DNA from 3 places in the Paenibacillus sp. FSL M7-1455 genome. Region 1 is predicted to be linked to each of the others. Evidence: predicted binding sites of a transcription regulator. Region 1 holds the regulator's gene; each other region holds the start of a gene.
The links. The regulator Rex, encoded in region 1, represses fermentation and respiration genes when NADH is low (regulators of the CRP and FNR family bind a similar motif). The targets are predictions, from matches to a motif close to TTGTGAAATATTTCACAA.
Positions count from the first base shown of each region.

Region 1 (10,864 bases):
AGAATTGATAATAATAATGATCCTTGGACCAGTAAAAAAGCTGCCATGCGTATTCGCCGTTGTACATCCCGGGCACGACCTTCAGCTTTTTGACGTCCGGAATTTCCTTCGTCGCTTTTTCCTTGATCTGATTTTCCGACATGCCGTTGGAGAGCAACTCTTCGTGCACCGCGCCCTCGCCCGGTTTCACTTTGCCGTTTTCGTCCATCGTCACCCACACCATGATCGGACGGTTGTCTTTGTCCAACCCTTCGATCGCCCAGCAGATCGTATCCCATACCGATTTTTGGGCTTCGGTCACCTTCACGAGGCTTGTCTCCTGTTTGGCCTTCAGAATGGCCGCCGTCTCTTGCGCGCGGATATCCTGCGTTACGTATATGTAATAACGGTAAAGCCCGAACACGATCAGCAGAAACGCGACGATGCCGAGAAAAATCCATTTCTTTTTGTTCTTTAGCATAAGTTCCCCTATCTTTGGCCGTTCTTACCGGGACAAGAGACCTTCGAACGCGGCTTGGGCTTCCCGGCGGATGCGCTCTTCGTCCATCGTCAGGCACGCGCCATGCTTCACGATCTGCTTGCCGTCCACCCACACGTGTTCGACGTCTTTGCCGCTAGCCGAGTAGATTGCATGGGAAATCAGATCGGTATGCGGGAGGAAATGGGCTTGGTCGGTATTCAGTGCGATAAAATCGGCTTTCATGCCCGGCGCAAGGGTACCGACGTCCTGCAGGAAAAGGGATTGCGCTCCGTATACCGTTCCCATTTTCAAGGCTTCGTAAGCCGGAACCGCCGTCGGGTCGCCGGACACCCCTTTATGGATGAGCGCCGCAAGACGCATTTCCTCGAACATGTCCAAATTGTTGTTGCTGGCCGCGCCGTCGGTGCCGAGCGAGACCGTTACGCCCGCTTTGAGCAGATCCGTCACGCGGGCCACGCCGCTCGCCAGCTTCAGGTTGCTGCCCGGATTGTGGGACACGGCCACGTTGTTGCGCGCCAATATGCCGATTTCTTCATCGGTTAAGTGAACGGCATGGGCGACCAGGGACGGTCTTGAAAATACGCCGAGCTTCTCCAAATGGGCGACCGGCCGCAAGCCGTAATCCCGAACGTTTTGCTCGACCTCGGCAATCGTTTCGGACATATGGGTATGCATCGGCAAATCCAGGTCAAACGCGGCCTGCACGAATTTCTCGATGAAATCCGGAGGACATGTATACGGCGCGTGCGGCGAAATCATCGTCGTGATCCGGCCGTCCGCCTTGCCGTTCCAATCCCGTGCGAACTGGATCGCCTCGTTCAGCTTGTGACGCTGAATGTCCTCGGAGCATAACCCGATGACGCCCCGCATGAGGGACGCGCGAATTCCCGACTCTTCGGTCACCTTTGCGACTTGGTCCATATGGTCATACATGTCCAGGAAGGTGGTCGTCCCGCCCTTGAGCATTTCCAGCACCGACAGCGCCGTTCCCCTATAGACGTCGGAAGAGGTAAACTTGGCTTCCATCGGCCACATTTTCTCCTGCAGCCAAATTTGCAGGGCCAGGTCGTCCCCGTACCCCCGCAGCAGCGACATCGCCGCATGCCCGTGCGTGTTGATCAGGCCGGGCATAAAAAACAGATGCGTGCCGTCGAATACGGGAACATCGTTTTCAAGCTCCGGCATTTCTTCCCCTATATAAGCGATGCGGTCGCCTTCGATGACCATGCAGCCCTGGATTACGGGCTTGTCTTGGTCAGGCACGGCAAAGCTGCCGTTTTTAATGATCCATTGGTTTGTCTTGTTCTCCGCCATCGGCTGAATCGTCCTTTCCGTTATTCAAATAATAAGCCAGGCTCAGCAGGTCCGTCGTGAAATCCGCCGCATGGATCCGGATGTTGGCCGGCGCCTTCAGAATGGTCGGCGCGAAGTTCAGGATCGCCTCGATCCCGGCGCCAATAAGCTGGTCGGCCACGTTCTGGGCCTCGACGGCGGGCACCGTAATGATGCCGATCCGGATATTCCGGTTTTTGATCGTATCCGTGATCTCTTCCATCGGCTGCACCGTCAGCGTATTGATTTTTTTGCCGATTTTTTTCGGATTTTCGTCGAAGACCGCCACGATTTTAATGTTTTCGCGCAGGTAAAAGTTGTAGTTGGAAAGCGCCTGTCCCAGGTTGCCGGCGCCCACCAGCACCGCGTTGATCTGCTGATCCAGGTTCAGGATGTGGCGGATCTTTTCAATCAGGTACGAAACGTCGTATCCGATCCCTTTCCGGCCGAAATCACCGAAATACGCCAGATCCTTGCGGATTTGTGCCGGGTTCAGGTCCAGTCGCTGACCAAGCTCCTGGGAGGAAACCGTCGCTACCTCCCGCTTGTGCAAATCATTCAAATAACGTAAATATACAGGCAATCTGCGGACGACCGCTTCGGAAATTTTCTCCGATTTCATGCATGTTCCCCCTATTTAACAGCTTAAATTCTATCGTTCGATCCTATGAAAAGGGTCGTATTAACCTTCTTGAAGCCATTCAGATATACGGGGAACCATTTTTTCCGTATTCATATGCTCCATCTTTGGCCCCGGCAAGGAATAGAGAAAATATTTCCCGTAGTAAGACTCGATTACGCGCGTATCGTATACGATGACGATTCCGCGGTCATTCGCCGTACGAACCAAGCGGCCGAAGCCCTGCTTAAAGCGGATGACCGCCTGCGGCACGGAAAGCTTCATGAACGGATTTTTCTTCTGGCGCTGCAAAAGTTCGGCTTTCGCTTCGTTCAGCGGGTGATTCGGCGGCTGGAACGGAAGCCTTACGATCGCCAGGCAGGTCAACGCTTCGCCGGGGATATCGACTCCCTCCCAGAAGCTGCTCGTACCGAGCAGCACCGAAGCGCTGCTGTCTTGAAACCGGCGAATGAGCTTGGTGCGGCTGCCGCTGTCCACGCCTTGGCCGAGCACGGTGATATCGCTGCCCGCAAGGGCGTTTTTCAGCGGTTCGTGCACCTGCCGGAGCATCCGGTACGAGGTGAACAGCACCAGCATTCGGCCATGGGTTGCGATCGCCGCGTCGGCCAGGGACCGCACGAGCGTGTCCACGAACACCGGATCGCCGACGCTTCCTTTTACGCTCGGGAAATCCCGCGGAATGACCAGCAACGCCTGGTCGCGGTATTTGAACGGGGAAGGAAGCTGCACGGATACCAGCCTGCCGCTCTCCTGGTCTTCCTGCAGACCAAGATTATCGATCATGTATTGGAAGGACTTGTCGACCGACAACGTAGCCGACGTTAATATAACGCTTTTCTTTTTATCGAAAAACAACTCCTTGAGCTGTTTGCTGACGTCTACCGGAACCGCATACAGCTGAAGCGATTTGCTGCGGAAATGGCTGCTTGCCTCCATCCAATAAACGACGGTGGCATCGTCCAGATTCATGAACGCCCGCAGATCGTCGCGTTCGGCAGCCAGATCCTTGAACAGGCCGCTAAGATCCGTTATCAGGCTGTCCGCGCTGTAATCGTCTTCGTTTTCCTTGTATTCGGCCAGCATTTTTTCGCCGCGGCGGACGATTTCGCTCATTTTCACATGGATCTGGTTCTCCATCGCCTTCAGTGTTTCCCATTCCTGCGGCCATTTCGACGGCTGGAGCCTCAGCACATATTGCCCGGATTCTCCCGGCGCGGCGTCATTCCTTTCCGGCATCAGGGCGAAAAGGGATTCGCTGAGCTTGTCCCAAGTTTCCTTGACGTCGACCAAATCTTCGCTGATGCGATCGATCGCCGCGATCCAGTCGCCGGCCCGCTCCTGCCCGGACGACTGCAGTTGTTGGCGGAGGGCGATAAGCTGTCCGCTCCGCGAATCTTTGTACAGACGCGTAAGGGTGTGGACGACGCTGAAATATTTCATGTGCAGCCCCAGATGTTTGCCGGCAACGTCCTCCAAATGATGGGCTTCGTCAATGACGAGGCGCTCATAGGACGGCAGCAGCTGATGACCCGCTTTAACGTCCGTGAACAGCTTGGAGTGGTTCGTAATGACGACGTCGGCGATGCCCGCTTCATGTTTCGCGCGGTGATAATAACATTTGCGGAACCACGGGCAGGCGCGGCCCAGGCAGGAATCCGAATCGCTGCTCACCGTTTCCCAGAAGTCGCCGCCCCTTCCCCCGAGATTCAGCTCCTCGTCGTCGCCGTTTTCGGTTTGCGCAAGCCATACGATCATCTGCGCAGCGGTAATCGTATCTTCCTTGGGATTAAAAAAGTCTCTTCTGTTTATTTTATGTTCAAATTTTCTCAAACACAAATAATGTTGTCTTCCCTTAAAGACCGCCGCCTTGAAAGGGAACGGCACAACCTGCGTCAACAATGGCACGTCGCGCTCCCGCAGCTGCTCCTGAAGGTTGATCGTGTGCGTGCTGATCATCACCTTTTGCTGCTGCTTGACGCTTTGGTAAATGGAAGGAATAAGGTATCCCAGCGATTTGCCGGTACCCGTTCCCGCCTCGATCAGCAGATGCTTGTCCTCGTTCAGCGCGTTCATCACCTGATCGAACATGATCGTTTGCGGTTCGCGCTCCTCGTATTGGGGCATAATAGCCTTAAGACGATTTTGAATTTCGCCCAAATATTCCTTGAACTCCACCCCGGCGAGAGGGTTGTCGTCCCCTTCGTCCCGCGGCGGTTTCATTTCCGTCCAGTCTTCGACGGCCAGGGCAAACTGGCGGTAAAACGTATGGCTGTTCAGGTCCTGAATCGGCTCCTGTTCCTTTTCCTGGCACAAGCCGTCAAAAAACCATCCCAAATCGCTGTCTTCGTCGGCAAACAGTTCGGTGAGCCGCTGCAGCGTGATGAGAGGCAAGTCCCTGAGTTCTGACAGGCATTTCAAAAATACATAAGCCGTCGCCAATGCATCGCTGTCCGCCTGATGGGGCCGGTCATGCTGGATGCCGAAATGCGACGTGACCTGGCCCAATTGGTAGGAAGTCAGGGACGGAAAGCATATTTTAAGAAAATCCAACGTGTCGAGAATGCGCCCGGAAAACGGGAGATATCCGGAGCTGTCCAGCGCGTTTTGCAAAAAATTGAAGTCGAACGCGACGTTATGCCCGACCAGGACGACGTCGTCCAGCATCGGCACAAGCTCCATCAGCATCTCTTCCAGCGGCGGCGCATCCGCCACATCCTCTTCCGTTATACCGGTCAGCCCCGTAATAAACGGCGGGATTTCCACCGTCGGTTTGACGTAGGAACCGTACACGCGGGATATCGTCAAATCTTCTTCTATGATGGCAAGTCCAACTTGAATGATCTCATCGGCGGACTGGTTGCCTGTTGTCTCAAAATCCAGTACGGCAAATTTCATGATCAAAATTAATCCTTTCATTCCAGTCTCAATTACCAGCATAACAGAAGATTTCACATTTGAAAATTAAAGGGCAGCAAAAAGGCGATGCACAAGGCGCTACCCGGAGCGCATGATGCATCGGCCTTTTTGCTGCTTTCTACATCATCGATATGAGCTGGCTGCCGTATTGAAGCTGGCCGCGGTTCTGCTGGCACACCTTCAAATTGATCAGCGGATCGGGCAGCGTCGGATCGCACTGCAACGCAATGGTAAAAAACTCCTGGGCTTTGCTTGTTGCTCCATGCTTCACGGCAATGCATCCCAAAGCATTGTAAATCATCGCTTTCAGCTTTTGGCTGTTGGCGAGCGGCAAAATCCATTGGAAATGTTTTTGGGCCGCTTCCGTTTCGTCCAGGTGCAAATGGGACATGGCCAGATACATCCGGGCCAAAAGGCTGTCGGGATATTGACGGATGACTTGGGCAAACTGCTGCGCGGCTTGGCGGTACATCAACAACCTGAAATACCCCTGCCCGCGCACGAATGCGTTCATTTCCAATTCGGGCGAGCTCTGATCTGAAAACAAGGTGGCAGGCACCTCGACATGCTGGCGGAATTCCCCCATTTTTTCCTCAAAAGATAACCATTCATCAATAATGCCGTCGCTCATCGTCTTCAGCATATTCCATTGTTGGATCAACTGATGTTTCTGGGTTTCCTCCGCCGTCGGGTAATGTTTCATGATTTCATCTAACATGTGGTTCATTTCCGCGAAAACATGCTGGAACATCGCTGCATCCCACCCTTAAACTAAAAATGAAATCAGTGCGGTCACCTGCATTCATTTTTTGTTGAACGGGCTGTTTTCATTCTCCGCGGAGCCTGCCATTCCTTGTCTTCATAAACGTTAGATGATGGTTGCGTGCACTTCCTTGCTCATCGTTGTCAGCGGCCGATTGGACTCGTTGACGAACACCACTCTCGGCTTATGGTTTTTGATCTCCTCATCGGACATCATGGCATAGGACATAATAATGACCGTATCCCCCGGTTGCACCAGGCGTGCCGCCGCCCCGTTGAGGCAGATGACGCCGCTCCCGCGCGGACCCGGGATCACGTACGTTTCGAGCCGGGCGCCGTTGTTGTTGTCGACCACCTGGACTTTTTCGTTCTCCAGCAGGTCGGCGGCTTCCATCAAGTCTTCGTCGATCGTAATGCTGCCTACGTAGTTAAGGTTCGCTTCGGTTACGGTGGCGCGGTGTATTTTGGATTTCATCATCGTTCTGAACATGTCTCATTCCCCTTTCGAATGGAGCAGGCAATTGTCAATCAGGCGCGTTCTGCCGAATTTGACGGCCAGCGCCATCAATACGGATTCATTGTGTTCGATCACCGGCTCGCCGTCCGCAAGCGGCGCAAGGGCCGGAAATGCGGCGACTTCGACGTAATCGATGACGGCCAGCGGGGATTCGCTGATCCGGGTGGTCAAAAACCGTTTGGCCTCGCCCGCGGTCCGGATTCGGCCGCTTTCGACCGCTTCTTTCGCCTCGCGAAGGGAACGGGAAAGTACCAGCGCTTGCGTCCGTTCTTCCGGGCTGAGGTACACGTTCCGCGAGCTGAGGGCCAGCCCGTCCTCTTCCCGTACAATCGGGCAAGGCACGATCGTCACGTTAAAGTTCAAATCGTAAACCATCTGCTGGATCACGGCCACCTGCTGCGCGTCCTTCATGCCGAAAAACGCGTAATCCGGCTGCACGATATTAAACAGCTTGCCCACCACGGTCGTCACCCCGTCGAAATGTCCGGGGCGGGACGCGCCGCAAAGCCCGGAGGTTACCTCGGATACGGCGATTTTCGTTTTGGTCGGCTGCGGGTACATCGTATCCACGGTCGGAAGAAATACAAGATCGGCGCCGGCGTTTTCGGCCGCGGCCAAATCCCGCTGTTCGTCGCGAGGATATGTTTCAAAATCCTCCCCCGGCCCGAACTGGATCGGGTTGACGAATATGCTGACGACGACGATGCCCGTTTTCTCCTTGGCTGCCCGGATCAAGCTGGCATGCCCTTCATGGAGATATCCCATCGTCGGCACCAACCCGACCGTTCCTATATCCTTTGCCGCTTTCAAACTTCGTATTTCTTCCCTAAGCTCTGCAATCGTTCTGACGGCTTTCATGCGTTGTTCACCTTTTCCCGGCCTCTGCCGTATAGATTATCGATGACGTGATCGTCTGCCGTAAATACATGGCTCTCATCCGGGAAAGAACGTTCTTTCACTTCTTTGACGTATTGAGCCAGACCCTCGCGGATCATCGTTCCGGCATCCCCGAAGGTTTTTACAAATTTTTTGGCGCGGTACGGGGAGGCATATTGGAAAATATCATGGAAAACAAGCACCTGGCCGTCCACGCCCCGGCCCGCGCCGATGCCGATCGTCGGGATGGACAGCTGCGACGTGATGTAAGCCGCAACCTGTTCGGTGACCAGTTCCAGGACGACCCCGAACGCGCCCGCTTTCTCCAGCGCTTTGGCGTCTTCCAGCAGGCGCTGCGCATCCTTTTCGTCTTTCCCTTGAATCCGGTACCCCCCGATTTGATTCACCGACTGGGGCGTGAGGCCGATATGGCCCAAAACGGGAACGCCCGCGGCAACGATCGTTTCGACCGCCGCGCTGATTTCTTTGCCGCCTTCCATTTTGACGGCATGGGCATGGCCTTCCTGCATCAGCCTGCGCACGTTGCGCAGCGTTTCGTCGATGCTCCCGTGATATGTCATAAACGGCAAATCGGCGACGACGAACGTATTGCCCGCCCCCCGGACGACCGAACGCGTATGGTACACCATGTCGTCGATGGTGACCGGGAGGGTCGAATCATACCCGAGCACGACGTTGCCGAGCGAGTCGCCGACCAAAATCATGTCGACGCCCGCTTCTTCGGCGAGGCGCGCCGTCGGGTAATCATAAGCGGTAACCATGCTGAGCGCCGTGCCTTCCTCTTTCATTTTTTTCATTTTAACGATGTTGAGCGGATGTTTCACTGCCATGTTTGCAGCCCCTTCCTTCGGAATAGTGTTGGAAAAACAAAAAAACCTTTTAGCAGATCACTAAAAAGTTCCGAAAGGGCAAAAAAGAGTCACTTGCGATCGTCCCTTCTGTCTCGGTCCCTTCGGCTCAGAGCAGAATCCAACGTATGCATTATGCTGTTGTGATTGCTTGCACATGCAGAGTGCAGTTCGGTCCCTTGCCGATACCGCCTCTACATGTCAGTATATCAAATCCTTCGCAAAATTTCATCGTCTAAGTTCGACATCTCCGGAAAAAACAGGCAATTCCCGCCCGTCCTCCGTCAGGATGACCAACGCGCCGTGAGGGTCCAGCTTCAGTGCCTGGCCCGTTACGGGACCCGATGCGGCTCCCACGGTGACCCGTTTGCCCAAAGTGACGGACAACGCCTCCCACAACGAGGCGATCGGCGCAAATCCTTCCTGCTGGTAAAGCCGGTACAACGTTTCGAATTCTTCCATCGCCGCCGCGATCAATTGCACGCGGTCGACGGGGTGACCGGCTTCTATTTTTAAAGAGGTTGCGACCGATTTGAGCTCATCCGGATAATCGTCGGGGTCCAGGTTCGCGCTGATCCCGATGCCGGCGATGCAGTAACGGACATATTCGTCCTCCGCCGCCGATTCCAAGAGGATCCCGCAGATTTTGCGGCCGTCGACCAGGAGGTCGTTCGGCCATTTCAGCCCGGCCATGACGCCGGTCGTCCGCCGTACCGCCCTGCACACCGCGACGCCCGTCAGCAGCGTCAGCTGGGGCATGTAATGCAGCGGTTGTTTCGGTCTTAGCACCAGGCTCATCCATACGCCTTTGCCTTTGGGAGAAAACCATTTCCGCCCGAGCCTGCCTTTGCCCCCCGTCTGCTCCTCGGCAACGACCAGCGTTCCCTCCGGCGCCCCGGCCTCGGCGAGCGCCTTGGCTTCCTCCTGCGTGGATACCGTCGTTTCAAGCACTTTCAGCTTCTTGCCCGCGGTATTCGTCTTTAACGTTTTCAGCAGCGTCAGCGTGTCGATCCGTTCCGGTTTGTTGACGATCCGGTAGCCCTTGTTCGGGACGGCCTCGAATTCGTACCCGGCTTCCCTCAGCTTGTTGATCTGCTTCCAGACGGCCGTGCGGCTGACGGACAACCTGCGGCTGATTTCCTCGCCGGAAACGAACTCCTGCGGGCTGGCGAGCAGCAAATCAAGCAGCGTTTCTTTTTCACTCATGGGTTGATATCACCTGTTTCGCTTCTTCGATTAATCGGTTATGGTCGTTCGGCAGCTCGCGCGAACTAACGCGTACAAGCAGCCCGTTCAATAGTTCGCCCAACCACGGCCCGCCTTTCCGTCCGGACAACGCAAGCACGTCTTTGCCCGTGACAGCCAGCTCGGACATGTGGTATACGGCCATTTCTTCCATCCACGCCCGTCCGTTTTCCAATACGTCCTGCGGATAACCCCCAGCGGCTTCCCCCGCCTTCAGCATATCGGCCAGCCTCAGCCAAGATTCGGAGGTTTCCCGTCCGAACCGAAGCACGATCCGGATCCACTCCAGACGGCAAGGGGAGGTACGGTCCATGGCTTCGACGGCTTCTCCGACGTTTAAAATGCCGACAATCCGCTCCCGAACCGTATTGGGAAAGGTCCAATCCCGGAGGTACGCATTCGCTTTCTCAGCCGGCACAGCGCAGGCATATAACAGCAGCGCAAACCGGATCGCCGGTTCTTCGGGAGAGAGATCGTCGATCAGGCGGATAAGCCTTGCCTCGGACGCATAGGGAAAAGGAACCTTGGCATAAGCCGGCAGCTTGCTGCGGTAAAGCAATCCCAGCCCTCTTGACGGCTTGCTGCCGGCCATCAGCTTCTCCAGCTCCACGCGGAAGCGCTCCATCGCTACGTAGCGGATGTTTTCCCGTTCCTCGAGCAGCCCTTTCCAAGTGCGGTAGGCAATGTTGAATCCGAACACCGAGGCAAACCGGATGCAGCGCACCATGCGCAGCGCATCCTCTTGAAAGCGTCCTTTGGCATCGCCTACGCAGCGGATCATGCGGGCCTCCAGGTCGTTTATGCCGTGAAACGGATCCACGACATTGCCTTCGATATCCCTGGCAATCGCATTTATCGTAAAATCCCGCCGCTTCAAATCTTCCCGCAAATCCCGCACGAACGCGACTTCGGCAGGCCGCCGATGCTTTTCATAAGCTCCTTCAACACGGTATGTGGTCACCTCGAAGGCGCAGTCCCCGCTCAGGACCGTAACGGTTCCATGCTGGATGCCCGTCGGGACCGTCCGTTCAAATACGTCCTGCACTTCTTCCGGCAACGCGGAGGTCGTAATGTCCATGTCGTCGACCGGCCTGCCCATCAGCTCGTCCCTGACGCAGCCGCCGACCCAATAAGCCTCATGACCATGCTCAAGCAGCTTTGAAATCACTTGTTTGCCCTGCTCCGCCATCGCGGGATCGGCTTGTTTCCATCGTACCAATATCGTT
Region 1 is NZ_JBBORO010000001.1:3,746,838-3,757,701, forward strand. It holds gene NYE48_RS17160 (cell wall elongation regulator TseB-like domain-containing protein) at 1-460, opposite strand, end outside; gene NYE48_RS17165 (amidohydrolase) at 485-1,795, opposite strand; gene NYE48_RS17170 (redox-sensing transcriptional repressor Rex) at 1,761-2,435, opposite strand; gene dinG (ATP-dependent DNA helicase DinG) at 2,496-5,348, opposite strand; gene NYE48_RS17180 (tetratricopeptide repeat protein) at 5,488-6,120, opposite strand; gene panD (aspartate 1-decarboxylase) at 6,238-6,621, opposite strand; gene panC (pantoate--beta-alanine ligase) at 6,625-7,506, opposite strand; gene panB (3-methyl-2-oxobutanoate hydroxymethyltransferase) at 7,503-8,375, opposite strand; gene NYE48_RS17200 (biotin--[acetyl-CoA-carboxylase] ligase) at 8,622-9,599, opposite strand; gene NYE48_RS17205 (CCA tRNA nucleotidyltransferase) at 9,592-10,857, opposite strand.

Region 2 (10,864 bases), 180 kb from region 1:
GGCGTATTTATGGTATTGTTCGGCGGTCGCAAGCTGGAGGATGCGCTCGATTACGTGGCGTCCAAAGGTCTGAAGATGGTAGAGATCGGAACGGGCGGAAATCCCGGCAAAGCGCATTGCAATCCGGCCGAGCTGCTCGAAAACGAAGCGAAGCTGAAAGAGTTCAAACATGCGGTCGAATCCCGCGGCCTGACGATCAGCGCGCTCAGCTGCCACGGCAACCCGCTTCATCCGCAAAAGCATCTTGCCCAAGCGGATCATGAGGATTTCGTCAATTCGGTGAAACTGGCGGAGAAATTGGGCGTGCAGGTCGTCAATACGTTCTCCGGCTGCCCGGGGGACCATGAAAACGCGAAATACCCGAACTGGCCGGTCGCTCCTTGGCCAAACGATTTTCAGGAAATTTTGGCTTGGCAGTGGGAAAACAAGGTCATTCCGTATTGGACGGAACAAGCGAAATTTGCCGCCGACCATAACGTAAAAATCGGTTTGGAACTGCACGGCGGATTTTCGGTGCATACGCCGGCAACGCTGCTTCGTCTGCGCGAAGCCGCAGGCGAGGCGATCGGCGCCAACCTTGATCCGAGCCACATGTGGTGGCAGGGCATCGATCCGGTTCAGGCGATCCACATTTTGGGCCGCGCCGGCGCGATCCACCATTTCCACGCCAAAGACACCGTCATCGATCCGGTCAACGTCAACCGTTTCGGTTTAACGGATATGCAGCCGTACACGAACATGCTGGACCGCGCTTGGCAATTCCGCAGCGTAGGTTACGGCCACGACGTCAAAACCTGGGCGGACATCATCAGCGCGCTGCGTCTCGTCGGATACGATTACGCGGTCAGCATCGAGCATGAAGACGGCCTGATGTCCATCGAAGAAGGTTTCTCCAAAGCGGTGGCCAATTTGCAGCAGGTATTGATCGAAGAGTCGCTTGGCGACATGTGGTGGGTATAAGGAGGAAAACAACATGATCAACGTAACCATTTGGAACGAGTTCGTCCACGAAAAAATTCACGATGCCGTCAAAGCCGTTTACCCAAACGGCATCCACACGGCGCTTGCCCAAGGCATCCAGCAGGACGGTTTTGCCATTGAGACCGCCACGCTGGAGGAACCGGAGCACGGATTGACCGAAGAAGTGCTGAACCGGACGGACGTGCTGATTTGGTGGGGACATATGGCTCATGACAAGGTCAGCGACGACATCGTGGCGCGCGTCAAACAGCGCGTTTTGGACGGCATGGGATTGGTCGTGCTGCATTCCGGGCATTTCTCCAAAATCTTCAAGGCTTTGATGGGCACCTCCTGCGATTTGAAATGGCGCGAAGCGGAGGAGCAGGAAATCATCTGGAACGTGAATCCGTCCCATCCGATCGCCGAAGGCATCGGCGAAAAGATCATCCTCGACCATGAAGAAATGTACGGCGAATATTTCGACATCCCTACGCCGGACGAAATCGTGTTCATCAGCAATTTCGAAGGCGGCGAAGTATTCCGGAGCGGATGCACCTTCCGTCGCGGGCGCGGCAAAATTTTCTATTTCCGTCCCGGACACGAAACGCATCCGACCTATTTCCATCCCGGGGTTTTGAAAGTGATCGCCAACGGCGTCAAATGGGCGGCTCCGGCTCCCGGCGAAGCGTTGCGGTTCGGCCATTCCCCGCAGCCGGTAAGAGAGTTCGCGAAAGGGTCCGTGGTGTAGCATACGGAAGGCGACTTCTGATAAGGCTAAAGAAAACGGCGGCAGCTGATGCTGCCGTTTTTTCGTTGGCGGGCGGCGGCCGATCCTGCGATTTGGGAAGGATTTTCAAGCCTGGATTCGGATCTGCGAGTTTTCTTTTGCAGGCGAATGTGGTAAAATTGATACATACTAACTTAATGTAAGCTTTCATGAGACATTAACTGTTTGCATGGATCCTGTAAAGAGGTGAGAACATGAAGGATCAGGATTTCAGTATGTGTCCGCGGTTTGAAACGGCTTTTTCCGTATTGGGAAAGCGTTGGAACGGGCTCATTATCTATTCGCTGATGAACGGACCGAAACGGTTCAAGGATATATCGCATATCATTCCATCCATGAGCGACAAAATGCTGTCCGAACGTATGAAAGACTTGGAAAATGAGGGCATCTTGGAACGCCATGTTTATCCCGAAACGCCGGTTCGGATCGAATACGAACTGACCGAAAAAGGAAAAGCGCTGCAGCCGGTAATGGACCAGGTTCAACATTGGGCCGAACAATGGGTCGAACTGGATTGAGCTGCCTAATCTCAACCGTGACGATAAACCTTCTCTAAATTTTAGAGGAGGTTTTTGGCGTTGGACAGGCGTTTGGCGTCGTGTCGATATTTCGCGAAACCTGGATTTTTATGTTATTTTTAGGTTAAGACTTGCACCTTCCCTCGGCTTCTGTAGTATAATTGGTAAATAAACTGCCTTTTCGGCGCTTAAGGAGGCGGAGAATGATGAGAAAAATAGTACTTTCCCAAGCGATAAGGTATGGCAAAGAGGATGTCAACGAACTTGAAAGCGCTTCTATTAAAGTGCGTAAGATTTACGATAAAACGATCTCGATGCTGGCGCAGCATGTACCGGATTCCGTGCGGAAGTATTGGGCCTGCCCGAGGCCTGCTCAGGAACCGTACTCCGAAGGCGGAGAACATGGCGGCACGGTGTTTCAAAAGTGGATTCAGAGCCCGTCCGGCTGGAAGTGCATCGGCTGCGAGCGCCATTATGTAGAAAGCCTGGATGCTCCGGGAGGGAAGGAGCGGCAGGGCAAACGCGAATACGTTTTTCATAACGGCAGACTTCAGAGCATGATGCTGCAGCTCCTCATTTGGTCGCAATTCGAAGAAATATCGTTGTTCCATCCCGTTTTAGGCGATGCCCCCTTTTACGACGACGAAGAGATGGAGGTCATCTCTGCTTATTTCGTGCCCACGTACGTCACCCCGATTCCTTTCGAACAATCCGGCAAACCTTTCAAAAAACACAATACGCGGTTTCCCGTCTATCAGGAGCTGATTTCCGCGCCTCCATTGCTGCTTCATCTGGACGGCGAAGTTCTGGAGGGGACGTGGATGACGGGCGTTTATGTCGACCGCGGCCATTTCCTCGGTTTAGGGCCTTATTTGAAAAATACGGATGGGACGAGAACGTTCATGCAGGCGCTGATCCATTGAATTTTTGGTCTAAACCTGTCTAGCCCCTGTCGAAAACGATCGCTTGACTATGTTAAAATAGAGTTCTCAGGATGAGGACTCTATTTTGGTTCATAGAAGCCAACGTTAATTGCACCATGCAATGAATAAACAAAGGTGGTGCCCGGAATGGGGAACAGCTTCAAAAAGGCAATCGTTTTCATCGCCGTCCTGTCGGTGATCCTGGCGGGATGCGATGGCAGCAAATCCAAAGATTTGGCGGGCGTGGCATCCGGAGAAGGCTTTTCGCCGATATTGATTTCCGAAAAAGACGATTTTTTCTCTCCGGACACGATCCGCGACATCGAAAAATATTTGGAGCAGGGAATCTCGATCCGGGAATGCTTGAAAAAAAGCGGGATCGTGACCTTCGCGGAGGACGGAAGCATCCTTTCGATCAGCCAGGTTTCGCTGTCTTCGGCCTTCGCGTGGGGGATCGAGCTCAACGACAAAAAGCTTGGAAAGGACAAGCTGGATACGGTGCTCAAGGAAAACGACGAGCTTGGCATTTCCATCGAACCGACGGATCCCAAAGCGAAGGAAGTCAAATATTCCGTGCTGAAAATCAACGGCGGAACCATACAGCCGTCGATTTCACATACGTACATCCTGCCGTACGCCGAAAACGAAAATGTGCGCGACATGCTGATGGGGACCGATTTCGTCGAACTGACGGTCAACAAACGGATGGTTCATTCCGTGAAGGGCTACGTATCCAAATCGGTGGAAAAATGGGTGATCAAAGTCAACGGCAAGGAACTTGCCGAGGACGGTTTCGACATGAAGCTGTCGCCGCGGGACGAAGTGGAAATCAAGCTGGACCGGGCCTAGCGGCGGCTTCATCGGCGCGTCCGGTCGGTGCTGCAACAAATACATAAACGTGGGACGGGGGTGTTGCGAACATGCTGATGAACGAAAAAATCAAGGCGACGGAGGTGGAGCTGACGGGGCTAAACGGAGAACCCCTCGGCATTATGCCTACCTCCGAAGCGCTGGCCATGGCCAAAAAGCTTAAAGTCGACTTGGTCTGCACCTCTTTGATGAGCAGTCCTCCCCCGTGCAAGCTGATCGGGGCGGGAGACGCCAAAAGGGAAAAACAGCAGGCGAAAGCGGCGGAACGCGGGATGAAGGTCAAAGAGATCCGGCTGACGCCCCAGATCGAAGAGCATGACTACGAAACGAAGCTGCGGCAGGCGGAAAAAACGTTGAAGTCCGGCAATGCCGTTCTGTTCGTCATCCGGATCAAAGGCAAGGAAGGGGCGGCCGCGAAGGAGCTTCTGGAGCAGCTGATCACGGATCTGAAGGAGGCGGGAACCAAAACGTCGGGAATCCAGCTGAGCGGAAAACAGGCTTCCGTGCAGCTCAATCCGCGCTAAAACGGGTTACCCGCAAAGGGTTCGCGCCCAGTTGTTCATGGCCGAAACGTCGGACCGGACAAAGGGTCGTCAAAAGAAATGCCTTCATAAAAAGGGATGTACGCAAGCGGGAACGAAAACCGGCGCACATCCCTTTTATTATTGTTTCATCTCCCGCCAGCCGTCGAAATCGTGAACGGCGATGCCGGCGTAGGAAGGATGGTTTTTAATCATGTCGTGAAGTTTGGCGATCTGCTCGTTCATCGCGTCGGCTCCTTCCTCATGGAACGTCAGGAAATCGCCTTCGCGGCTGGGGTTGGTTTCGACGGCGGCCAAGGCCGTTTTGCCGAGGGCGGCTGCCTCCTTGAACGTGTCTTCGGCGATGCCGGCGATGGCTTGGGCCGTGTCGCGGTAAGACATGACCGTGACCGAGTCGAACTGCCCGATCATAAAGCGGTCGAGCGGCGTCTTGCCGTCCGAAGCCGTGCCGTTGCCGAGCCAGAACGGGATATCGGCTGAAAGCGGCAGCTTCATGCGGTCCGCTTCGGTTCGAAGGTATTGCACGTTGCTTTCCCACTGCTTGATGACGTCGGGGCGGTTTGTTTTCCACTCCGGAAGCAGATGAGGTTCGATGTCGACGTGAATGCCGCGAAATCGTTCGCCAGCTTCCGCCGCTTGTTGGTAAGTTTGCACCCAGGCCACAAAATCCGCGATCTCTTGCCGCTTCCACGCAAGTCCCCATTCCGGGGCGCCGCCCAGCGCATCCACTTCGATGCCGAGGCCGGCCGCTTGCTTGATGAATCTCTGATAATCAGAGGCGGGGATGTCGGGGTTCACTTGCAAATAAACGAGGTTCACGCCATGTTCGCCGAAAAACGACAACACCTCCCGCGGGTCCCGCCGGATCCAGTCGGTAGTCCACAGCCAGGTGGCTTTTTGGTGCATCGGCTGCGCCGCAGCCTCCGGAGCGATTCCGGGAGGAGACGACAAAGCCGTGCTTTGCGCCGTACCCGATGCCATCGAACCTATGAAGGTAATGACCATCAAAATCCGCCGAATCCATGTTTCTGCCATCATGTTATTCACTCCTTATCCGACCTGTAGGCCCAATCCTCGATGTTTCCTTTCGTTTTTGAAGGGATAAGAGGATTCGGGCCTGTAAGTTCAGCGCCGGAACCTGCGGGATAGTCCTTCCGGGGCAGATTCGGTTCTCCGGTCCTTCAGGCGCCGAACGATGATCGGTTGATGTTGTAGGAAGATATGCGCAAGTAAAATAAGACTTAAGAAATGCGCAACATGATGTTCATCGGTTCTTTTATCTGAAAGATTTATAGGTCTTTAGGATTAAAAACGGGGATGAGGAGCCCTTGTGATGACATATTTAGCCGTTTTGAGGAAAGGAAGCTAAACAGGCTCAGACATGATTCAGTTAGGAGACATATGGGTCGTTTTGCATATGGAAAAGCCTCCGGAGACCCGACGCGGTCCCGGAAGCTTGGAGATGACGTATCGCGGATATCGGCGGCCGCCTGCCGGTCAAATGCGGCAAATTTCTTTCGGGCACAGCTCGCAATGGCAAATATCCTGCAGCATTTCAAGATCTTTGATGACGATCAGGCCGTTTTCATACTCGATTGCGTTTTTTTTGCGGAGATCGCCGAGCAGGCGGTTGACGCTTTCGCGCGTCGAACCGATCATGTTGGAAAGATCCGTATGGGTGATTTTTTTGTTGATCAAAATGCCGTCGCCACGCTCTTCGCCGTACGTGTTGCTGAGCCGGATCAGCGTCGAGCAGAGCGCGCCCGGCTTGCCGTACATCATCAGATCGCGGAATTTCGTCTGGGTCAGCCGGTGATGGATGCCCATCCATTTCATGAAATCGAGCGCAAAGTCGCAGTGCTGGCAGATCAGCGATTCCAGGTCTTTGTGGTCGATGACGCCGACGACGCTTTCTTCCATCACTTCGGCGGTATAGGTTTGCTTATGGCTGAAAAAGGGGTCGGCATGGCCAACGATGTCCCCCGCCTGGTACATGTACAATATCAGCTCTTTGCCTTCATCCGTGGATTTGGTCAGCTGGACGCGACCGCTTTTGACGTAATAAAGCTTATCCGAGCTGTCGCCTTCCCAAAACAGATGGGAGCCTTCGGGTACGGTACGGTCATGCATGACAGCCATCAGCCGATCCAGGTTTTGTTCCGAGAAGCAGCTTGCATTCCCGCGGGTTTCGATCACGTTCAGTTGGTTGCTCATACTCGTTATCCCCTTTATCTCTTTCATTTTTAAAATAAATTTTAAGTAAATTATAACCTGAAAAATTTGGTTTTTGGGGGTTTTGAAGCCCGAAAAAGTGTCGAAATTCCGAATTTGTGATTATTTTCACTTTACCGTGTGAAAAACATCACCTCCGGGCCTTACCCGGTTTTGTTATGATCGGGCCAGAGAGAAAAGTTTTCAAAAAACCCCGGAAGGATGAGAGACATGGCTGTTAAAAAAGAACCCGCAGCAACACCGAAACCGGCGCCGGAAGCGTATATCCAGACTCTGATCGACAGAGCCAACGAGGCGCAGCAAAGTTTCATGGACATGACGCAGGAGCAGGTGGACGAGGTCGTTCAGGCGATGGCCCTGGCGGGGCTCGACCAGCATATGCGGCTGGCCCGGATGGCCGTCGACGAAACCGGCAGAGGCGTATATGAAGACAAAATCACCAAAAACATGTTTTCCACCGAATACATTTACCACAGCATCAAATATGAAAAAACGGTAGGCGTCATCGAGGATAACCCGTATGAAAGCTATCAAAAAATCGCCGAACCCGTCGGCATCATCATGGGGATCACGCCGGTGACCAACCCGACGTCCACGACGATGTTTAAGGCGCTGATTTCGATCAAAACCCGCAACCCGATCATTTTCGGCTTCCACCCGTCGGCGCAGCAGTGCAGCCGCGAAGCGGCGAAAATCATGCTGGAGGCGGCGGTAAAGCACGGAGCCCCGGCCGGCTGCATCCAGTGGATCGAAGAGCCGAGCATGGACAAAACGAACGCGCTGATGAACCATCCCGACGTGGCGCTCATTTTGGCGACGGGAGGTTCGGGCATGGTGCGCGCCGCCTACAGCTGCGGCAAACCGGCTCTTGGGGTCGGTCCGGGCAACGTGCCTTGCTTCATCGAAAAATCGGCGGATATCGACCAGGCGGTCACCGACCTCATTTTGTCCAAGTCGTTCGACAACGGGATGATTTGCGCATCGGAGCAGGCGGTCATCATCGAGGAACCGATTTTTGAGGCCGTCAAAAAGAAAATGATCGCAAACGGCTGCTACTTCGTCAATAAGGAAGAAACCGCTAAGCTGACGGCTGGCGCGATCAACCTCGAAAAATGCGCGGTTAACCCGGCCATCGTCGGCCAATCCGCCGTGAAGATCGCGGAAACATGCGGTTTTAGCGTGCCGGCAGGCACTAAAATTTTGGTGGCCGAAATCGAAGGCGTCGGTCCGAAGTACCCGCTGTCCGCGGAAAAACTCAGCCCGGTGCTGGCCTGCTACAAAGTCAAAAACGCGGAGGAGGGCATCCGGCGTGCGGCGGAGGTCGTCGCGTTCGGCGGCATGGGACACTCGTCGGTCATTCACTCGCATAACGAGGAAGTGATATCGGCGTTCGCGGACCGGCTGCAGACCGGACGGATCATCGTCAATTCGCCGTCGACCCACGGGGCGATTGGGGACATTTACAACACGAACCTGCCTTCGCTGACGCTCGGCTGCGGGTCGTACGGCCGGAATTCGACGTCTTCGAACGTCACCGCGGTCAATCTCATCAACATTAAAAGGGTGGCGCGCCGTACCGTGAATATGCAATGGTTCAAAGTACCGGATAAAATTTATTTTGAAAAAGGGGCAACGCAATATTTGGCCAAGATGCCGGACATCAGCCGGATCGCGATCGTGACCGACGAGATGATGGTGAAGCTGGGATATGTCGAAAGGGTCGAATATTTCCTGCGCCAGCGCCAAAATCCGGTCGTTATCGAAGTGTTTTCGGAAGTGGAGCCCGATCCGTCGACGACGACGGTGGACAGGGGCACCGAGATGATGAGACGGTTCCAGCCGGACTGCATCATCGCGCTCGGCGGGGGCTCGCCGATGGACGCGGCCAAAGCGATGTGGCTGTTCTACGAATATCCGGACACCGATTTTTCGAACCTGAAGCAGAAGTTCATGGACATCCGCAAACGGATCTACAAATATCCGCGCCTCGGGCAAAAGGCCAAATTCGTCGCCATTCCGACGACCTCGGGCACGGGATCGGAAGTCACCTCGTTTGCCGTCATCACGGACAAAAACCAAGGAAACACGAAATACCCGCTTGCGGACTACGAGTTGACGCCGGACGTCGCGATCGTCGATCCGGAGTTCGTGTACACGCTGCCGAAAACGGCGGTGGCCGATACGGGCATGGACGTGCTCACGCATGCGATCGAAGCGTATGTCTCGGTGATGGCTAGCGATTATACGGACGGCCTGGCGATCAAAGCGATCCAGCTCGTCTTCCAGTACCTTGAAAAGTCCGCGCTGACCGGCGACAAGATCGCCCGGGAGAAAATGCACAATGCCTCGACGCTGGCCGGCATGGCTTTCGCCAACGCGTTCCTGGGCATCAACCACAGCCTGGCGCATAAATGGGGCGGGGAATACCATACGGCCCACGGCCGGACCAATGCGATCCTGATGCCGCACGTCATCCGCTACAACGCGAAAAAACCGAGCAAGTTCGCGTCGTTCCCGAAATATTCGCATTTCGTCGCCGACGAGCGGTACGCGGAAATCGCTCGCATTTTGGGATTGCCTGCCCGCACGACGGAGGAAGGCGTAAACAGCCTGATTCAGGCCATACGGAAGTTGAACAAGGCGCTTGGCATTGAGGAATCGTTCCAGGAGCTCGGATTTGACGCCAAAGCGTTCGAAGCAAAGGTCGATTATTTGGCGGACCGCGCCTTCGAGGACCAATGCACGACGGCGAATCCGAAGCTGCCGCTCGTATCGGAGCTGGCGGACATTTACCGGAACGCGTTTTACGGGCGGTTCGAAGAATAAGCGAAGCGGGAGCCGGCGGCGGATCGGGGAAGCGTGACGTATTTGCTTGACGACCGCGCCGCCCGCCTATCCCCGAACAGGCTGCCGCCCAATGCGGACCGCATCCTTTGCAGGCGCGTGAAATCGACCTTCCCCTTAGGAAGACCGCCTGCAAAGTGATGTTTATCACAGCCGTTTTGCCGGAAGTTTTTTACACTGGACTTGTAAACGGGGATTTTGTCAAACATCCGAAAAAACGACTTTCGGTCCGCGATTTGATTTATGGAAGCGAAATCGTTTCGTTCCATAAAATGTACCCGGAAGCGGCTGCCATCGGATGCTGCAAAATCCTGAAGCAAGACCGCCGCATCGAGGAGAGCAAGCAGCATAAAAGCAGGATCAGATGGAGCAAGACAATAGCAAGATCAAATTTTCAACTAAGTGAAATAAATCACAAAAAATATCCATCGATGCGGCATTTACATCCTCAAAAACGGAGGGATTCCAATGTCTGTGCTGGAACAAGACGTACAAACCATGCCAACGGGCTGGCGGGGATTCAAAAAAGGGAACTGGACGCGCAAAGTCAACGTCAACGACTTTATCGAGCGGAATATCCGCCCGTACCTGGGGGACGAGGGATTTTTGCAGGGGCCGACGGACGATACGACCGAGCTGTGGAAGATCGTCTCCGATCTGACGAAAAAGGAAAGGGAAAACGGCGGCGTTCTGGACGTCGACGTCCATACGCCTTCCACGATCCTGTCCCACGGGCCGGGATATTTGGACAAAGACAAGGAGCAAATCGTCGGCGTCCAGACCGACGCTCCGTTCAAGCGGTCCATTCAGCCGTTCGGCGGCATCCGCATGATGGTGGATGCATGCAAAGCGTACGGGTTTGAACTTCCGCAAGAGCTGATCGACCTATTCACGAACATCCGCAAAACCCATAACCAGGGCGTCTTTGACGCATACACGACCGAGATGCGGGCTGCGCGCAAAGCGGGCATCATCACGGGCTTGCCCGATGCTTACGGCCGCGGCCGGATTATCGGCGACTACCGCCGCGTTGCCTTGTACGGCGTCGATTTCCTCGTTGCGCAGAAAAAACAGGAGCTGCTCGAGCTTGAGGTGGACGCCATGGAAGAAGACGTCATTCGCCTGCGGGAGGAATTGTCCGAACAAATTCGCGCCCTCGGCGAGCTGAAGCGGATGGCCGAAATGCAC
Region 2 is NZ_JBBORO010000001.1:3,922,406-3,933,269, reverse strand. It holds gene NYE48_RS18165 (sugar phosphate isomerase/epimerase family protein) at 1-960, shown strand, start outside; gene NYE48_RS18160 (ThuA domain-containing protein) at 974-1,708, shown strand; gene NYE48_RS18155 (winged helix-turn-helix transcriptional regulator) at 1,942-2,265, shown strand; gene NYE48_RS18150 (hypothetical protein) at 2,472-3,188, shown strand; gene NYE48_RS18145 (hypothetical protein) at 3,336-4,037, shown strand; gene infC (translation initiation factor IF-3) at 4,109-4,582, shown strand; gene NYE48_RS18135 (hypothetical protein) at 4,721-5,638, opposite strand; gene NYE48_RS18130 (Crp/Fnr family transcriptional regulator) at 6,098-6,814, opposite strand; gene adhE (bifunctional acetaldehyde-CoA/alcohol dehydrogenase) at 7,043-9,658, shown strand; gene pflB (formate C-acetyltransferase) at 10,145-10,864, shown strand, end outside.
Region 2: a site for Rex is predicted at 6,929-6,946, ahead of adhE (bifunctional acetaldehyde-CoA/alcohol dehydrogenase). Genes of this name have one in related genera too.

Region 3 (10,864 bases), 3.1 Mb from region 1:
CTGTTTGACCAGCGCAGCGTCCCGTGACGGGTCTATCATAACGATCCTCCCCTGACTCTCTCTTCCTCTGACCATTTTACATATCTAGTAGACGAAGGAGGCGGGTTTTTCCTCTCGCTTTTTATGCAAAAAGTCCCCGTCAAGCGGACCCGGGCTGCAAGCCGGTTCGGGCGCTTCTGCGGGGAACCCCGAAAAAAAGGAGCCCTCCGAATGAAGGGCCCAAATCAGATTAGACATATGAAAGGGTTTACAATTCCCATTATAGTATGATTTTGTCCTTTTAAAAACGCTTTTTTGAAAGAGAATTCTGCAAACATCCGAGCAGCGGCTTTCCGCCAAGCAGCCTTGGCGTGAAACGCATTCGCCCAACTATAACGTTGTGCCCGGAGAGCGTCCGGAATCGAACGTTGAAGATGCCTTAACAAAAAATGGGTAGATTTTGGAAAATAAATGATTGCCAAAACTAATGTCATTAGTTATAATGCTAATAAGATTAGTTTTAGCGTATGGGAGGATGATTTTCATGAAAAAAGCGACCGTTCATCAAGTCACCCAGCTTTCCTTTTTGCCCCGCCTGTTCCCCGTCAACGTGTATCTCGTCGAAGAAGCGGACGGCCTGACCCTGATCGACGCCGGCATGCCGTTCAGCCTGAAGGGGATTCTCAACGCCGCGGATTCGCTCGGCAAACCGATTACCCGCATTTTGCTCACCCATGCGCATGGAGACCATGTCGGGGCTTTGGACGGATTAAAGGAAGCCCTCCCGAACGCCGAAGTGCTTATATCGCGCCGGGATCAAGCCCTTTTGGCCGGCAGCCGCGCCCTGGAAGCGGGAGAACCGCAAACGCCGATCAAGGGGGACGTCCCGCAAAAAGTCCGTACGAAACCGGATCGCCTCCTGGCGGACGGGGATCGGACCGGTTCCCTCCTGGCCATCGCCTCTCCGGGGCACACGCCCGGCCATATGGCCTTCTACGATACCCGGAGCGGCGTCCTGATCGCCGGCGACGCGTTCCAAATCCGGGGCGGCATGGCCGTATCCGGCGACACGCGGCCGCTTTTCCCTTTCCCCGCGATGGCGACCTGGAATAAAGAAGCCGCATTGGCAAGCGCCCGCCGCCTGGCCGGCCTGAAGCCGTCCTGGCTGGCCGTCGGCCACGGCCGGATGCTGGAGCAGCCCGCCGCTGCCATGAACCAGGCCATTCTGCGGGCCGAAGCCGCTTTTCGGGAGGTGAAATAAGATGGCGAAAATGGGCCTCGACCGTCACACCCTCCTCGTTGCCGCTGCCGAAATCGCCGACGAATCCGGACTGGATTCGCTGACCTTGGCTGCGCTTGCGCAAAAGCTGAAGGTGCGTTCGCCTTCCCTGTATAACCACGTGAACGGCCTTCCCGATTTGCGGGCCGCGCTGACCGTTCACTGCATCCGCTTGCTCGTCGAAACGACGCGGGACGCGGTTATCGGCAAAACGGGCGACGATGCGATCCTCAGCTTATGCGGCGCTTACCTCCGGTTCGCACGTTCCCGCCCCGGGTTGTACGAAGCCTTTTATAAGGTAAACACGCAGCGGCACGAAGAGCTGGAATCGGCGAAACAGGAGCTGTTGAACCTCTTTTTGCGGATTATGGAGCCTTACGGGCTCGGCGAAACGGAAACGCTGCACGCGATCCGCGGCCTGCGCAGCCTTTTGCACGGGTTTGCGTCGCTTGAGCAGCACGGAGGGTTTCAAATGGACCTGAAGGTGGATGAAAGCGTGGAATACGTTTTGCGGGCTTTTTTGGAAGGGCTGCACACGAGCAAAAAGCCGATCCATAAGTAAGGAATGTCATATGGCGTTCAAGTTTACTTCTTGCCGGGTGTGATATAATATAGTTATACGTGATTAATTATATCATTAAGAAGAGAGGAGTCTTGAACGTGGCTCATATCAGTCCCTCATATCTTCAAATCGGATCCACCGTAGGGGCTTTATTGATGGCTCTTCTGGTCATTTTTGTCCGCTTGAAGGCCAGCAACAGACCGGTAACGATCAAAAAAATCATTATTCCGCCGCTAGGCATGGCCACCGGCTTCCTGATGTTCGTGGCGCCGCAAGTCCGGGTTCCGTGGCTCTGGGCGTTGGCCGCCTTCCTTGTCGGCTGGTTCATATTTTCATATCCGCTCATTCGCAGCACCAAATTCGAGGTATCGGAGGGCCAGGTGTTCGCCAGACGTTCCAAAAGCTTCGTGGTCATCTTGTTCGTTCTGCTGATCGTCCGTACCGTGCTTCATCAGGTGATCGACGAGTATGTTTCGATTCCGCAGTCCGGCGCCCTGTTTTTCTTGCTGGCGTTCGGCATGATCGTCCGCTGGAGAGTGTTCATGCTGAAACAATACCGCTCCATTGAAGCGTCGGGCGAACTGCAAAGCCCCCCGCTGTCCCCGGAACCCCCGACCTCGACGAATGCAAAATAACAACGATATTTACGCATCCTTTCACCGTCTTCCGCGGCCCGCCGCAGAAGGCGTTTTTTTATTCGGGACGGAGCCCCTTCCCCTTGCATCTTGCTGCATTCAAAGGTATATTGCATTATGGAAATGCAGAACCTAGGGGAGAAGGACAAAAAGTGGCAACATGTTTCATCCGTTCAGCGACACTTTGTTGAATTTATCACAATTTGCGCACAAAAATGGAGGAAAACAGAGAGATTCGGACCAAGAAGACGTATACTTGTGTAAAACTTCACAATTTGTGCGTAAGGCTTGAAATGCCTCATTATCCTTTTGGTGAACATTATGTTAACATAGGTAATGATGAGTTAGATTGCGGCCTTTTTCACTTGAGGAAGGTCTGTTGCTTCTAGACCCCTCTGCCCAAAAAGGGTCTATTAGCCCTTTTTAAAATAAAATTAAGCACTGCTGCTTACGCAAAGGAGAAATGGACATGTCGGAAACTATTACTGATGCAAAGACTGAACAAGCGAATGCGCCTGTCAGCCAAGATCAACACGATTTGCTGGACCAGCTGCTCAAGCCCGAGGTTCAGGAGTCTTTGACCACACTGGTCAACCATCTTCCAAAGCTGACCGAGCTTGTGAATGTATTGACAAAGTCTTACGATTTCGCACAAGCCGTCGCTACGGATAAAACGCTGAAAAGCGACACCGTCGGAGCCATTCAAGAGATGGCCACCCCGGTCATCAAATCGGTGAAATCCGTCGCCGCAAACGTGATCGAAGCAAAAGACCGCGCAGAAAGCAGTCAAGAAGTGATCGGTCTTTTTGGCCTGCTCAAAATGCTGAAAGACCCTCAAGCGCAAAAAATGTTCCGTTTCGTGAACGCGTATCTCCAAGTCTCTGCTGAAAACGCCAAAGAACAAAAATAATCCACTTTAATATTTAGGTAAGGACGGAGGAAAAACTATGTCAAAACATATTGTCATTTTGGGTGCAGGATATGGCGGACTCCTCTCCGCGCTGACCGTTCGCAAATACATGAACAAAGACCAAGCGCGCGTGACCGTGGTGAACCAATATCCGACTCACCAAATCATTACCGAGCTTCACCGCCTGGCTGCGGGCAGCATCGAAGAAAAGGCGATCGCCATGCCGCTTGAAAAGCTGTTCAAAGGCAAAGACATCGATCTGAAAATCGCCAAGGTCGAGTCTTTCTCCGTAGACAACAAGGAAGTGAAGCTTTCGGACGGTTCCAAGCTGACTTACGACGCGCTTGTCGTCGGCCTCGGCAGCATCACCGCTTACTTCGGCATTCCTGGACTCGACAAATACAGCATGGTGCTCAAATCCGCTGACGATGCCAAACGCATCCACCGCCATATCGAAGAACGCATCCAAGCTTACTCCCAATCCAAAGATCCGGCTGACGCAACGATCCTGATCGGCGGCGGCGGTTTGACCGGCGTCGAACTCGTGGGCGAAATCGCCGACATCCTGCCAAACCTGACCAAAAAATACGGCATTGACCGCAGCGAAATCAAATTGATGCTCGTTGAAGCCGGCCCTAAAATTTTGCCTGTGCTTCCTGACCATCTGATCGAGCGCGCGACCCAAAGCCTTGAAAACCGCGGCGTAACGTTCTTGACCGGACTGCCTGTAACGAACGTGGAAGGCAACGTGGTCGACCTGAAAGACGGCCAAAAAATCGTCACCAACACCTTCGTATGGACCGGCGGCGTGCAAGGCAACCCGCTTGTCGGCGAATCCGGCCTGGAGGTCAACCGCGGACGCGCAACCGTCAACGAGTTCCTGCAATCCACGTCCCATAAAGACGTATTCGTTGCCGGCGACAGTGCCGTATACTTCGACGAAACCGGACGTCCTTACCCTCCAACCGCGCAAATCGCGTGGCAAATGGGCGAGCTGATCGGCTACAACCTGTATGCGTTCCTGAACGACAAGGCGTTCGAAACGTTTGCTCCGGTAAACTCCGGTACGCTGGCCAGCCTGGGCCGCAAAGACGCCGTTGCAACCATCGGCGAAAACAACATTTCGCTGAAAGGTTTGCCGGCAACGCTGATGAAGGAAGCAAGTAACATCCGTTACCTCTCCCACATCAAAGCATTGTACACGCTGGCTTACTAATCTCATACCGACGACCGCTTGAAGCGGCAAACAGGGTATCCTCACGGTCTTGGCGACCGGGGATACCCTGTTTTTTTTACGATGCCAGGCTTTTTTCAAGCGCGGCCTGCATCCATAACAGATCGTGGCGGACTTTCGGGATGCCCTCAAGCCCGGGCAGCTCCGGAATCGGCAGGAGCCGCTGCAGCTCCTTCTCGTTCCGCGGGAGTTCGCCCAGCGCCGTGGCGTAAACGGTCGTCAGGTTGGCCAGATGGGTTTTCATGGACCGCTGTTCGCGGCTTTCCACCGGCAGGCCCGTTTCGATCTGTCCCGTAAAGAGGACGGCCAAAAGCTGCGATTGGCTGCGGATCGCCCTGCCCATCAAGTACGGAATCCGGCTTGATGCGGATGTTCTGCCAAGGATGAGCACCCCTGCCAAGCCGATCAAGCTCCCGGTCACGACGTCCGCCATGCGCGTCCCCGCAAAATACCCCACATGTTCGATATGGGAACCTGCCGCCGCCATCAGAAGCGCATTCGGCGTCACGAACATCATCGTCAGCGTGTAATTCCGGACGATCAGCAGCTCGGCAAAAAACGAAAACAGCATGATCGCAAGCGAAATGACGATGCCTTGCGGGTGCGCCCACAAAATCGCGCTTGCCGCCAATATGCCGATCATCGTCCCCAGCGAGCGCTGAATGGCCCGGTGGAACGTGGCAATGACGGTGGAACCCAGCATGACCGCAGCGCAGGAGAGCGGAACCCAATACGACCGGTTCAAGTTAAAGGCATGGGCGGCCAAAGCGGCAAACGCCAAAATGATGCCGAACCGGAGCGAGAGCAGAAATACGAGCGAATTTTTGTCGAAGGCCTCAAGAAAAATGCTTTGGAGCGGCGTCCCGGTCATTCTTTCTCCCTCCCGTCGGCCATCCGGGACCCCTTCCAGAATCGCGGACAACCCGAGCACCGATTGCAGCAGGGCATGGGACTGCGCATCGTCCGGAACCATCAATCCCTCCGTCCGAAGCTTCCCCGTTTCGGTCCCCAGCCCCGAAACGCTGCGGACGACGCTGCTTACAGTGTCAGGAGGGGGTTCCTTTCTTTGCAGCTGCCATGTATCCGTCTCCTGGTAGATGACATGGGCCTGGTTAAACAGTCTCTCCAGCCGGCGAATCAGCTCCGTTTCCTTCCAAACATGCCTTCTCACCGCAAACATCGGCTCCCCCTCCACCATGGCGATCAACGTCTCATGCCTCGCCTTTTCGTAATCGCGGGTACCGACGGCTTCCATCATATTGGCCAATTGGGCATATATCCGGCGTATGGCCTGCATTTCGGGGCCGTGCGGACGGGTCAGCCAGCCGGCCATCGCGATCAGCCAAGCCAGCGCTCCGCCCAACAGGACCAGCGTCCCCCGGATGGCCGCTTCGGACGGGTTATGCGGCGTACCGGAAGCAATCGCAAAGCTCAATACGAAAAAAAGCGCTGCCGGCCCCTTAAATTTCAGCGCGCCGAACACGAAGGTCACGACCGCTCCGATCAGCCCCATCACTAACCCGGAAAGCACCGGATACGTCGACAGCAGCGAACCGCAAAACACCGAAAAGGCGATGCCCAGCATCACAAAGGCAAGCTTTCTCGACCGGATGAAATACGGCTCGTTCGATGCATACAGATAGGTAAAACCGCCCGTTCCCGCCAGCAGGCCGTAATCGAAACGCCCCGCGAGCAGGCCGATCAGCGAGGGCAGGCCCAGGCTGATGCCGGCGCCGACCGCCCTGCCCCACGGCAGCGGAGCTTTTTTGAATTCCAGCGCCTGGCGGACGATGGAATGGATCAAGGACGTGTGGTGCTTTTGCGGACTCATGCCGATTTCTTCCCTTCTCTGCCGAATGCAGGACCTACCATGCTTTACATAAAAAGCAGCTTGCTATTATTTTCAATATGGCCATGGGACGAAGAAAGTATGACCGCCGAACAAAATTCGATCTTGTCCGCGTGTTCTCAAACGTTTTGCTTTGATATATCCTAAAAAAGCGAGGGATTTATGGCGAAAGGGAAGGAGGGCGGCATGCGAAAGCTTGCGGGGATTCACCAAAAGGAGTTTCAGGTCTGGGTATTTACGCGCGCGGATCTGGCAAAGTTCGTCATCGTTGACGTGATGTTCAGCACCGCCCTGTATGCCGGGCTCAGACGGATCAACGGACACGAAACGATCGCGATTTTGGGGAGCTCCATCGGGACGCATTTATGCAGATATTTACGCTGTCGGGGTCTTTTTTTAAGGCTGCGGCCAGGCATTTGGATCCGGCGGCCCTGGAGTCCTCCTGCCCCCTGAACGAAGCTCCAAAAGGACTCTCACCGGAAGCCGCCGCGCTGCCGGTTTTTATCGGTTTAGGGCCGTAATGGGCCGAATTCCGCCGAAGCGGCCGATTATGGGATTTTTATCACAATCTCGTGTACAATAGGGTTGAAGGAGCGAATGAAACATGAAACGCAAAAGAAGAAGAGTTGCCGTCGTAGGCTCCGGCATGGTCGGATCCAGCTGCGCTTACGCGATGATCAACCAATCCATCTGCGACGAGATCATGATGATCGACCGCACATACGACCGGGCACTTGCCCAGGCGCTGGACTTGTCGCATTGCATCGATTTTACGCATACGCGGACGACCGTGTACGCAGGAACCTATGCGGACTGCGCCGACGTCGACGTCGTCATCCTGACGGCCGGCGCCAATCCGAAGCCGGGGCAAAACCGGATGGACGTCCTGGCCGAAGCCGCCGAAATTACGCGTCAAATCGTGACGCCGATCGTGGAGAGCGGTTTTCAGGGGATCTTCATCACGGCCGCCAATCCGGTGGATCTCGTTACGTACATGATTTGGAAGCTTACCGGTTTTCCGCGCCACCGCGTCATCGGTACGGGCACTTCCATCGATACTTCGCGGCTCAAAACGCTGCTCTCGGACGTCTTTTCCATCGATCCGCGCAGCGTCAGCGGGTATGCGTTGGGCGAACACGGCGAATCGCAATTCGTCGCATGGTCGCACGTCACGATCGGCGGCAAGCCGATCCTCGATATTTTGGAGCAGCACCCGGAACGTTTCAAGCATGTCGATTTGAACGATATCGCGCGCAAAACGAAGGATGCCGGGTGGGAAATTTTCACGCGGAAGGGATCGACCCATTTCGGGATCGGCAGCGCCATCGCCCATATTACCCGTGCCGTCCTGAACGACGAACATAAAATCATCGCCGTATCCGCCATACTCGACGGGGAGTACGGCGAACACGGCGTGTGCGCCGGGGTTCCGGCCATCATTAGCAGCGACGGCATTCAGGAACTGCTGGAGCTTAAGTTAAGCGAAGACGAACGGAAGCGGTTCGAGGATTCCTGCGCCCTGATCCGCCGCAATTTGGAAGGTCTCCATCTCGAGCCTATACGTTAAGTTAACCATCCGTTGCCGTCACGGCCATCATCCTCGTTCGCAGCTTGCGTGAACACAAATAATAAAAGGAGCCTCCCCCGCTTTCCGGCATCCGGATGGGCGGGGGAACGGCTCCTTTTTCATCGGCCGGAAGATCAAGCGATTCGAATCCGGTACGGCCTTCGCGGAATCTCGCGACCCTTCTGTTCCAAGTGCGGCGGAGCTGCAACCAGCGTGTTCCGAAGAAATCCCCTTTCCGCTTGCAGGGCCGGCGATGATCCGAACGATGAGGCTGTTACTGCTCCTCCAGCCTGCTCATATCCGGCGGTACGCGGTGTCGGGTCGCCTGCTCGTATCCATAGGCAATCTTGATCAGCGTCGGTTCGCTGAACGCGGTTCCGACAAACGTTATTCCGACGGGGCCTTGGGTGATGTAGCCTCCCGGAGCGATGACGCCGTCCTCCGCGTAACCTCCCGGCACCGTCATCGCCGGGTAGCCAGCTCTGGCCGCGATATCGTCCCCTTCGTCGCAGCCGAGGAACAGTAACGCGTCAAGACGGTAAGTTTCAAGCGCGTAATCGATTCCCTTAGCCCGCGACATCTCCTGATTGTAACGGAGCGTCTCCAAATATTCCGGTTCGGTTAGGGTCCCGCTGGTCGCTTCGCATTTCTCCAGCAGGTCCTGCCCGTATTTCAGGCACCGGTCGGCGTGCCCGTTGTTGAACGCGATCACTTCGGCCAGCGTATGAACGGGAATGCTTTCAGGAAGCTGCGCGAGATAATCGTTGACGCCCTTTTTGAATTCGTAGACCAGCACGTTTCCGTTCCAGGACGCATCCTGACAAGGGAGCTCTACCGGATCGATGATCGTTGCCCCTTCCCTGCGCAGCGCTTCGATCGCCGCTTCGAGGACGGCCTTTCGGGCCGGATCCAGGTCACGGAAATAATGCCTCGGAATGCCGATGCGCGCCTGCTTTAAGGAGGAAGCGTCAAGAAATGGCGTATAATCCTGCAAAAACCGGCCTGCGCTTGCCTGCGTGGCCGGGTCCCGCTCATCTATTCCGGTCATGGCCCCCAGCAGGATCGCGGCATCGGCGACGGTTCGGGCCATCGGTCCGGCCGTATCCTGCGTGTGCGTGATCGGAATGATGCCCGAACGGCTGACCAGCCCGACCGTCGGCTTGATGCCGACCAGCATTTGCTGGCTGGCCGGGCTGATGATCGACCCGGACGTTTCCGTGCCGATCGCCGCGGCCGCCAGGTTTGCCGCCACGGCTGCGCCCGAGCCGGAGCTGGTATGCAACGCGTCGCGGGTATCGATGTTATCCTTTAAGAGCAGGGGGATGCCATGGAGCGGCCCCCGGGTTCCTTTTTCGTAACGTTCGTCATCGAGCTCCCTTGCGATCCTCACGGCAGCCGGATTCACTTCTATGATGGATTTCAGCTTGCCGTCGTAGCGCTCAATCCGTTTCAGATAGGCTTTGACGATTTCTTCGGAGGTGGTTTCGCCCGATTCCATTGCAGCTTGCATGCTGCGGATATCCAGCTCCACGATCCATTCCTCGATATTCAGCGGATTTTCCATTTGTCCTCACCCCCGGGTTTTAAGTAGAGCATGGCTTCATCCAACACGAGAAACCCACTCCCTATGTATAATTGGCGCTGATCTTTCAGATTGGCCTGTCGTATTTTGCATAACGCCCCGTCTTAAAGCGTTCCCAAATATTCGGGAATCATCTCCGTTTCCGCGACTTTGCCGTCAAAGGCTTCGACCCCGTAGATCCGGGCATCCCGCCGCGAACCGACGACCCGGTGAATTCTGCAGCCGATATAATGAATGCCCGCTCCATCGCTTACGCCGACGCCTGCGCGGATTCGGCCGCTGCGCAGCAGCTCATGATACCCCCGCCTGTACTCCGGCTCCGAGTCGTAATGCGGACTGTGGCTCCCGGGGATAAGACCCAATCCTTGGACAACGTTCGCCTGCCCGTCATCATCGCAGTTGACTCCCTCTTCATACCAGCACATGGAACCTGCGCTGAGGCCCGCCAGCACGACGCCCTGCTCCCACGCCTGCCGAAGGATGCGGTCCAAACCGTGTTCCCGCCAGGTCTCCAGCATCCGCACGGTATCGCCTCCGCCCACGTAAAGGATATCCTTTTCCAAAACGTAATCCTCCAAGTCGACTGCAGGCGGCCGGGACAGCGCCAGATGGGAAGGAATGCAGTCGAACGCCGAAAAAGCTTTGCGAAACCCCTCAATGTAACCTTCCGCGTCCCCGCTGGCCGTCGGGATAAAACATACCTTGGGCTTACGGGCCGCGGACTGGCTCAAAATATATCGGTCCAGCAGCGGATTGTCCGGCTCCATGGAAAAACCGCCTCCGCCAAGCGCAATCACCTGTCTCATGGAATCTCCTTCTTTCAGCCCGCATCGAACGCGAAGCGGGAAACATTCCAAATTTCTCCTCCCATCATAACAGCCCCAAGATTCATGGCGCTACCTAAAAAATCGTTAAAACGGTTGTTTACGGCGCGAAATCAAGGTAAGGTGTAGAGAACCGGTTCAGGAGGAGGAACATCACATGATTCAATATCAGGATCATTTACGCGATATTACCGAAGCTTCGCTGGCGGAGGGATTTTTCGACGGGTGGCCGAACCCGCCTTCTTATGCCGTTTTTATGCAGATTCTCCGCAATGCGTCTTCTTGCATATTGGCCAAGGATGAGCAAACGGGGAAAGTCGTCGGATTTATCACCGCGTTGTCGGACGGCGTGCTGACGGCCTATATCCCGCTGCTGGAGGTCGTTCCCGCCTATCAGAAACAGGGAATCGGACAAGAGCTGACCCGGCGGATGATCGAGAAGC
Region 3 is NZ_JBBORO010000001.1:612,986-623,849, reverse strand. It holds gene NYE48_RS02695 (RNA polymerase sigma factor) at 1-39, opposite strand, end outside; gene NYE48_RS02690 (MBL fold metallo-hydrolase) at 524-1,240, shown strand; gene NYE48_RS02685 (TetR/AcrR family transcriptional regulator) at 1,242-1,820, shown strand; gene NYE48_RS02680 (CcdC family protein) at 1,919-2,455, shown strand; gene NYE48_RS02675 (DUF1641 domain-containing protein) at 2,925-3,365, shown strand; gene NYE48_RS02670 (NAD(P)/FAD-dependent oxidoreductase) at 3,403-4,581, shown strand; gene NYE48_RS02665 (FUSC family protein) at 4,658-6,430, opposite strand; gene NYE48_RS02660 (hypothetical protein) at 6,635-6,901, shown strand; gene NYE48_RS02655 (L-lactate dehydrogenase) at 7,053-8,015, shown strand; gene NYE48_RS02650 (amidase family protein) at 8,290-9,579, opposite strand; gene NYE48_RS02645 (Type 1 glutamine amidotransferase-like domain-containing protein) at 9,702-10,403, opposite strand; gene NYE48_RS02640 (GNAT family N-acetyltransferase) at 10,579-10,864, shown strand, end outside.
Region 3: a site for Rex is predicted at 2,712-2,729, ahead of NYE48_RS02675 (DUF1641 domain-containing protein). Genes of this name have one in related genera too.